DNA from 2 places in the Holzapfeliella sp. JNUCC 72 genome. Region 1 is predicted to be linked to the other one. Evidence: predicted binding sites of a transcription regulator. Region 1 holds the regulator's gene; the other holds the start of a gene.
What was found. The regulator LexA, encoded in region 1, represses DNA repair genes until DNA is damaged. The targets are predictions, from matches to a motif close to CNAACANNTGTTNG.

Region 1 (4,439 bases):
GTCGTGAACCCACCATAATAAGTTTGATCAGCACACCTTAAAACATAAAAATAATAATTAATCCCTATCACCTGCTAAGATTCTTTCAATAAATTCAGCATAATGATTATCTTCTTCATGAACCACAATTTCTGGCAGTAATTTAACACCCGTCATTGCCCCTTTGGCCATTGCTTCTACCAAAACGATATTAGCTTCTCGTCCTTTTTTTGGAATAACGGATTGAATTTTGCGAGGCATTAAGTCATATTTTGCCATTAAAGTCATGATTTCAGTTAATCGATCAGGTCGATGAACCATAAAAAGTTTTCCCTTGGTTTTTAGTAGTCCTGCTGATGTTTTAATAATATCTTCCAAGTTAATCATAATTTCATGCCTGGCAATGGCTAGTTGTTCGTTTGGATTAACCTTATGTCCTGAATCAAGCTCAAAATATGGCGGATTACAAATCACTGCATCATAACTATCTTTCTTTAAAAAAGCTGTCGCCTCTTTTGCATCCCGATTATGAACCGTGATTTGATTACTCAATTCATTTAACTCAACTGATCTTGTAGCCATTTCAGCAATATCCGATTGTATTTCAACAGCATCAATTTGGGCTGTTGGATGATAATGCGTTAAAAACAAACTTGCTGCCCCATTACCCGAACACAAGTCAACAACTTTGCTATTCTTTTTAATTTGTGTAAAATAAGCTAATAAAATTGTATCTAAAGAAAAAGAAAAGACTGTTTTATTTTGAATGATCTTAATCTTTTCATTAAATAGGTGGTTAATTTCTTCATTTTCGTACAGCGTCATAAATGTCATTTCCTTTTCAAATATCAGTTAAACTGTTTTTTTGTTATAATAACATGGTTAAAAGAAAGGTGATAATATGTTTTATCGATTTATTCGTGTTGTAGCACATGCAATATTCTTCATTATAAATGGTCGACCATTAGTTTTACATAAAGAAAGATTACCCGAAGGTAACTATATTTTGATTGCTCCTCATAGAACTTGGTGGGAACCCATTATTTTTGCTTTAGCAGCCAGTCCAAAAGAATTTATGTTTATGGCTAAAAAAGAATTGTTCAAAAACCCTATTCTAAGATTTGTCTTGAATCATTCTCATGGATTTAGTGTTGACCGCCAAAATCCAGGACCATCAGTTATTAAAATCCCGGTTAAAAACTTGAGAAACACTGAACTTAGCTTAATTATGTTCCCAACTGGATCACGTTACTCTAATGATGTAAAAGCCGGAGCTGGTGTGATTGCCAAAATGGCCAACGTTCCTTTGGTCCCTGCTGTTTATCAAGGACCTTTAAAGATGAGTGGTGTTTTCAAGCGTCAAAAAATGTCAATTACCTTTGGTGAACCTATCTATATTGACAAGAAACAAAAATTAACAGATGAATTCAATGAACAATTAGATCAAGATATTCAAAATCACTGGCATGCCATTGATCAAGAAACTAACCCCAACTTCAAATACATTCCAAAAGAAAAAAAGTAGCTAGATAACCTAGCTACTTTTTTATTTACGGTTTTTTGAACGCATGTTTGCCATCACTTGATTCAATTTCTTAGATGATGGTTTTTGTCCCATTTGTGCCATCATTGAACGAATCATATCTTCACTGATTGGCGGATTATCTTGTAAGTATTTCTTCATGTAAGATCTAGCTAAGAAGAAACCTAAGACTAGTCCACCGATTAGGGCAATCACAATTAATAAAATCGCAAGTCCTAAATTCATATTACGCACCCCCGTTTATTAGTTACATTATACTATTTTACACAACTAGCTAGAAGTTTGACAACTAATCTTCGCGTAAACCTTTTCTTCTTTGAGCTTCTTTAGCTTTTTCAGATGTCACTTCTTTACCGTTTTTATCAATAATTTTCATATTTTCGATTTGTTGTTTGAATCCTGCACGAAAATCAGCTAGGTATTCACGATGAAGTTTTTTACGTTCCATTTCTTCAGCTTCGCTTAAACCAGCTTCCTTACGTTTTTTAGCTAATTCATTAATACGATCGATTCTTTCTTGGTTTTGACTCATAATAGTAACCTCTTTTTTATGATTGTTTATTTATTATTTGATGTGCTATCCTTATTTTAACAATATTAAGGGAGTAATTAAATGGCTAACATCAAAGAAAATAAACGATTAGAAATTTTAAATTATCTTTATTATACCATTTTAGATAATCAATATGCCCCTAGTGTACGCGAAATTGCACAACATGTTAACCTGGCTTCCACTTCCACCGTACACAGTCACTTGAAAAAATTAGAAACAGACGGTTTTATTACTAAAGAAGGTAATAAAACCCGTGCAATTCGTGTAACGGATTTAGGAAAAGAACGACTTGATATTAAAGAAGATGCCATTCCAGTTATCGGTGAAATCGTTGCAGGAGAACCTGCTTATACTTTTGATCAATCAATTAACGACTATTTTCCCGTTCCCCCACACTTAGAGCATTTAAAAAATGACTTATTTATCTTAGAAGTTAAAGGAAATAGTATGATTAATGCCCATATCTGCCCTGGAGATTATGTCTTTGTTCATTCTCAAACAAGCGCTCAAAATGGTGACATTGTCGTTGCTTTAACCGAAGACAACGAAACCACTTTAAAACGTTTTTATAAAAAACAAAATAAAATTTACTTGCATCCCGAAAACGATACAATGACTGATATTCAAGTTGATAATGTCAATATATTAGGCAAAGTCATCAGCCTGTATCGTCCTATGATATAAAAAACATCTCCTAAAATTTAGGAGATGTTTTTTATTACTCTATTAATGATTTCATAGCTTGTAATGTTAGCTCTGTTGTCACTTTTTGAGTATAATCCGCAAGTTGTGCTTGTGTTGTTGCAGGATTTTGTGCTTGATAACTTTGTACCTGTGTTGCTACAGCTTGTTTAAGCTGTGCTTGTTGCGCTTGCTTTTGCGCATCGGTCATAGCTTGTTGTTTTTCAGTTAAGCTTTTAGCTTGGTCTACTGATAAAACGAGCCAATTTGACTGCGGAACAATTACTTCATTTTTTTCTAAAATCAGTTCTGTATCGGTATCTTCTACTTTAAATAGCATTTTATAAAAGTCAGAAGAAAACTGCCATTTTGTTGTCGTGGTTGTTAATTTGGCTGGCTCTGTTGTATCTAATACTTGATAATTAGCTGATTTTTTAACCGCTTCAGCCATATGATGTTGATCCGGAACAAAATAAGTTTCTGGCTTCTCTGCATTTTGATTGTCTCTAAAACTCATTGCATAATTATCAGAATCAGTTCCAATTTGATTAGCAATAAGCAAATTAACAGGCGCCCCTGATTGCCCTGCTGTATAAATTTCGGTTGTCGTTGTCGTTGTTGTTTCTTCCATACCAAAATGATATGCCGTGTTAGCTACAACAGCTACACTTGAAAGCAATAATAACGCTGAACTAATAGTTCCACAAATAACTCTCAGGGCTGTTGGTTTAATTAAAAACCAAGCTAATAAAGTTAATAGTGTTAAAATAATAACAATATAAATAATCACTCCAAGCACCTCCTATTTATCATTTTCTAAAGTTTCAGGTTTTTGGTTAGTAATAAATAGTGCCATTACTAACCCAATAACAGCAAAACTTAATCCAATTGCAAAGGCTACTCTAAATCCATCCATTGATGCAGTTAAACTTTGAGCACCATACTTAATAGGATCGATTGTTTTCAATGCCACGTCAGGAGCATTAGTATTCATAATATTTTGTGTAACAGACGTTAATAAAGCCACAACAATAGAAGATGAAACTTGTCTCATTGTATTGTTAGCGGCTGTTGCATGCGTTGACATTTCAGTCGGTAACGCTGACATGGCACGGGTTGTTAACGGCATCATCGTCAATGCAACCCCTAACATTCTAACAGCATACATCACAGTAATAAGGTGTGTTGGTGTAGACTCTGATAAAAAGACAAATGGAATTGTTCCAATCGCAATAATTGAAAGTCCTACTAAAACTAATCGCTTAACCCCTACTTTGTTATACAAAATACCGGCGACCGGCGAAATAATTCCCATCATCAACGCCCCACCTAACAAGGTTAAACCTGAATTTAAAGGCGTTAAACCATGAACATTTTGTAAATAAGTAGGTAGCATCATTTCGACACCATACATTGCCATCGTCACCAAAATTAATGTAATCGTTGTAATGGTAAATTCTTTAACTTTAAATACTTTAATATCTAAAAATGGGACTTCAAGTTTTAACTGACGGATGACGAAGATAGCCAGTAAGAGGATTCCTAAAACAATTGGTAAGATAACGTTTAGTAAGTCTGTCCAACCATCTGTTGCGACATTAGTAAATCCAAGCAAGAATAATCCAAATCCAATAACTGAATAGAATAATGATAAAACATCCAGTTCGATTTTTTTATTTGGAA
Region 2 (4,439 bases), 360 kb from region 1:
ACATGATTTTTTGCTCCAATAACTAATTTATCTATTACAAATTATACAAGTGACCCACTTTAAATACAATTTAAAAAGCGAAGATACTAATATCTTCGCTTTATTTTGCATAGTCAATAGCTCTTTTTTCTCGAATAACCGTTACTTTAATGTTACCTGGATACTCAAGTTGATCTTCAATTGTTTGACGAATTTCATGTGATAAGATGACAATTTCATCATCTGAAACTTCTTCTGGCGATACCATAACTCGAATTTCTCGCCCAGCTTGAATCGCAAAGGTCTGCTTAACGCCGTCAAAGTTGTTAGCTATAGCTTCTAGTTTTTCAAGCCTTCTAACATAATTTTCAAGTGATTCAGATCTTGCTCCTGGTCGAGCTGAAGAAATAGTATCAGCAGCTTGCACGAGTAATGCAATGAAAGAAGTTGGTTCTACATCACCATGGTGAGAAGCAATGGTGTTAATAACAACTTTAGGTTCATGATACTTAGTTGTCAATTCAACCCCTATCTCAACATGTGACCCCTCCAATTCGTGATCAATAGCTTTACCTATATCGTGTAATAATCCTGCTCTTTTAGCTAGTTGTTCGTCTAGATCGAGTTCAGCGGCAAGGTTACCGGCAAGTTGAGCCACTTCAATAGAGTGATTCAATACGTTTTGTCCATAACTTGTTCGGTAATTTAAACGTCCGACAATTTTGATTAAATCAGGATGCATATTATGAATACCCAATTCAATTAATGCATGTTCACCTGCTTGATAGATATCGTCGTTCACGTCTTTACGTGACTTATCGACAATCTCTTCAATACGTGCAGGATGAATACGACCATCTTCAATTAACTTTTCAAGTGATCGTTTTGCAATTTCGCGTCTAATTGGGTCGAATCCACTTAGAACAACCACTTCTGGCGTATCATCAATAATAAGGTCTATCCCTGTTAGCGCTTCAAAACTACGAATGTTACGGCCTTCACGACCTATTATACGCCCTTTCATTTCATCATTAGGTAAATTAACTACGGAAACAGTCGTTTCAGCAACTGTCTCAGCAGCACCCTTTTGAATGGCTTGAACTAAAAGATTCTTAGCGTGTTTATCAACAGAATTATCGATTTGTTCTTGATTCTGTTGAATTAAGTTCGCACGTTCATGTCTTAGTTCATCAGAAAGTTTAGTCAAAATCAGTTCTTCAGCATCTTCTTTAGACAATTGTGCAATTTGGTGCAACTTGTCTTCTTGCTGAGCCACTAACTCGTCAGCGTTTTGCTTTCGTTGTGTCACTTCAGCTTTCAAAGCATCTACTTGCTGTTCATTTTGACGAATTTGCTTTTCTCTTTGGTCTAAAGAAATATCTTTTCGGTCAATGGTATCTTCACGAGCAGCTAGGCGATTTTCTTGCTTTGAAATAGTGTCACGTCTTTGCTTTAACTCATCTTCAATTTGATTTCTGTAGTTGTATGCTTCTTTTTGAGCTTGCAGAAGTGTTTCTTTTTTTAAAGTTTCTGCATTTCGTTTAGCATCATTCACAATTGAACTTGCTTCATCTCTTGCAGAGTTCACTTTAATAGCATAAGCTCTTTTTTGAAGTCCGTATCCTACTAGTAAACCAATAAACAATGTCGCAATAGCTAGGATTATCGCTATAATAATATCCATTATAAATCCCCTATCACTTTATCTAAATTAATACACTATTTAATAGTAATTGTCATAACAACTAATGTCAATAAATAAAAGCGATGAGCACTTGCGCCCATCGCTTTTTATTTATTTCTTATCTTCTGTTTTTGTAACATTTGTTTCATCTGTTGTTTCTTCTTCAGATGTTTGAGCTTCTTCCAAGCCATAAGCTTGCCTTACTTTGTGCTTAATTTCTTCGTACATTTGTGGATTATCTTCAAGATATTGCTTAGCATTTTCTCTACCTTGACCTATTCGTTCAGTTCCGTATGAATACCAAGCACCTGCTTTTTTGATGATATCTTTTTCAGCAGCCATATCAACCAGTTCCCCGCTTTGAGAAACTCCTTGACCATACATAATATCCACTTCAGCTATTCTGAATGGTGGAGCTACTTTATTTTTTACCACTTTAATTTTAGTACGGTTTCCTCGAACTTCTGTACCGTTTTTGATTTGTTCTGCACGTCTAACTTCTAGTCTAACAGTGGAATAAAATTTCAATGCTCGACCACCAGGTGTTGTTTCAGGATTACCAAACATAACACCAACTTTTTCACGAATTTGGTTAATAAATAAAGCGATTGTTTTAGTTTTGTTGATTTGGCCTGAAAGCTTTCTTAAAGCTTGAGACATCAAACGGGCTTGCAATCCAACGTGAGAGTCACCCATTTCACCATCGATTTCAGCTCTTGGTACTAGCGCTGCAACAGAGTCAACAACGACAATATCAACAGCACCACTTGAAACAAGTGCATCAGCAATTTCAAGTCCTTGTTCTCCTGTATCAGGTTGTGATAACAATAGCTCATCAATATTAACACCTAAGTTAGTCGCGTACGCTGGATCCATCGCATTTTCAGCATCAATATAAGCAGCTGTTCCACCATTGCGTTGAACTTCAGCAACGGCATGTAGCGCTACTGTTGTCTTACCAGAACTTTCTGGTCCATAGATTTCAACAATACGGCCTCTTGGAAAACCACCTACACCTAACGCTGTATCTAAAGCAATAGATCCAGATGACACTGTAGAAATACGCGTATCAGCCTTTTCGCCCATTCGCATAATAGCGCCTTTACCATAGTTTTTTTCAATTTTTTTAAGCGCCATATCCAAAGCGGCTTTTCTTTCGTCTTTTACCAAATTTGTCCCTCCTTCATCTCAATTATCGAGATGACTATCGTAGATATATAGTTTAATTGTTCTCTTCTAAAATTGCAAGCAAAACAGAACAAATGTTCTGCTTTGTTAACCTTTTATTTAATTACGTCAACTAATAAAAATAACGCTCTGAAAAGAACGTTATTTTTTGAATGAATCTGCAAAAATTTGTCTATTTTGATAAAAATAATCAATACCTGACCAAACAGTGAAGACTAAACAAATCCATAGTAGTAACTCACCTATTGGTAAATGAATAACTGTAAACGGTACATTATTCAACAATAAGAATATAATTGCTGTCATCTGTGAAAATGTCTTAATTTTACCCAAAATAGCCGCTGACAGAACAGCACCATTTTCCTCAACAATTAATAATCGAAGTCCTGTCACAGCTAATTCACGACAAACAATAATTGCAATCATCCATGCAGGTGCTTTGTCAATCGCAATAAGTAAAACAAACGCGGTAATGACTAGCATTTTATCAGCTAAAGGATCTGCAAATTTACCAAAGTTTGTCACTAAGTTATTTTTTCTAGCAATGTAGCCATCTAAAAAGTCTGTAAATGATGCCACAATAAAAATTATCGCTGCAACCAGTTGGAATATTGGAAGCGATGTTCCCAAGATTGCAATAGTATCAGTCCAAAAGCCACCTACTAATACTAAAATAAAAACAGGAATCAAAATAATTCTAAAAACAGTTAATTGATTAGGCAAATTCATAATTAGCCCTCAAAGTTAACTGTCAATTGGCGAGTCATGCCCAATTGATCAGCATTTTCTAAAGGTACTTCTTGATTGTTTAGAAGCAGTTGCGTTGTACCAATGTTTCCACTATTAATGGTCATTGTTGTGGCATTTTGTGGTAATGAAACAACTTGTGATTGGTTAGCAGATAATGTTCCTTGCCAAACCATTGATCCATTAACTGTTACACCCAACCAAACCGCTTGACCTTTACTTTTTAGAACTAAGTTATGTGCAGCTTCAGTTAACTTAGATGCAGTATATTGATTTGTACCTGTCAACTTAATGCTGTAAGCACTTGATGCACTTGAGCTTGAAGCAACAGATGATTCAGAAGAACTTGACTGACTTTCGCTTGAACTACTACTTTGACTTTCACTTGACTCAGATTGTGAACGACTTGTCATAATCACTTGATTGTCGTTGTTATTAGATGAAGCTGGTTTTGCAAAAACACGACTAAAAATGAAAACAATCAATGCTAACACAATAATGATAGCTAGCGTCGTAATAATATGGGGTAAGTAATTTTTCCAAATTCCTTTTTTATTATTAGTTGTGCGCTTTACTTCATCGCTTTTATTATCAATAGAGTTTTCTACATATGTATCTGGATTTGTTTTTGGTAAGTCGTTTTCAACACTTGCAAAAAACTCTTTTGAATCGTATCCCAAAGCTTGAATATATTGCTTAATAAAAGCTCTAACATAAAATTCACCAGGTAATTGGTCGAATTCTCCTTGTTCAATATTAATTAAATAACGTTTTTGTATCTTAGTACGTGCCTGTATATCATCAATAGATAACCCCTTTTCAACACGTAAATCATGCAGTC

Region 2: the regulator LexA is predicted to act here: its motif matches at 2,919-2,932, upstream of recA (recombinase RecA).

What each region holds. Positions count from the first base shown of each region.
Region 1 covers NZ_CM132220.1:471,123-475,561, reverse strand. Annotated here, with positions in the region: gene JNUCC72_RS02300 (GIY-YIG nuclease family protein) at 1-71, opposite strand, end outside; gene JNUCC72_RS02295 (tRNA1(Val) (adenine(37)-N6)-methyltransferase) at 58-804, opposite strand; gene JNUCC72_RS02290 (lysophospholipid acyltransferase family protein) at 881-1,504, shown strand; gene JNUCC72_RS02285 (YneF family protein) at 1,526-1,747, opposite strand; gene JNUCC72_RS02280 (DUF896 domain-containing protein) at 1,812-2,054, opposite strand; gene lexA (transcriptional repressor LexA) at 2,136-2,759, shown strand; gene JNUCC72_RS02270 (DUF4811 domain-containing protein) at 2,794-3,546, opposite strand; gene JNUCC72_RS02265 (MDR family MFS transporter) at 3,559-4,439, opposite strand, start outside.
Region 2 covers NZ_CM132220.1:828,659-833,097, forward strand. Annotated here, with positions in the region: gene JNUCC72_RS04055 (glycosyltransferase family 4 protein) at 1-4, opposite strand, end outside; gene rny (ribonuclease Y) at 101-1,663, opposite strand; gene recA (recombinase RecA) at 1,775-2,833, opposite strand; gene pgsA (CDP-diacylglycerol--glycerol-3-phosphate 3-phosphatidyltransferase) at 2,993-3,580, opposite strand; gene JNUCC72_RS04075 (helix-turn-helix domain-containing protein) at 3,583-4,439, opposite strand, start outside.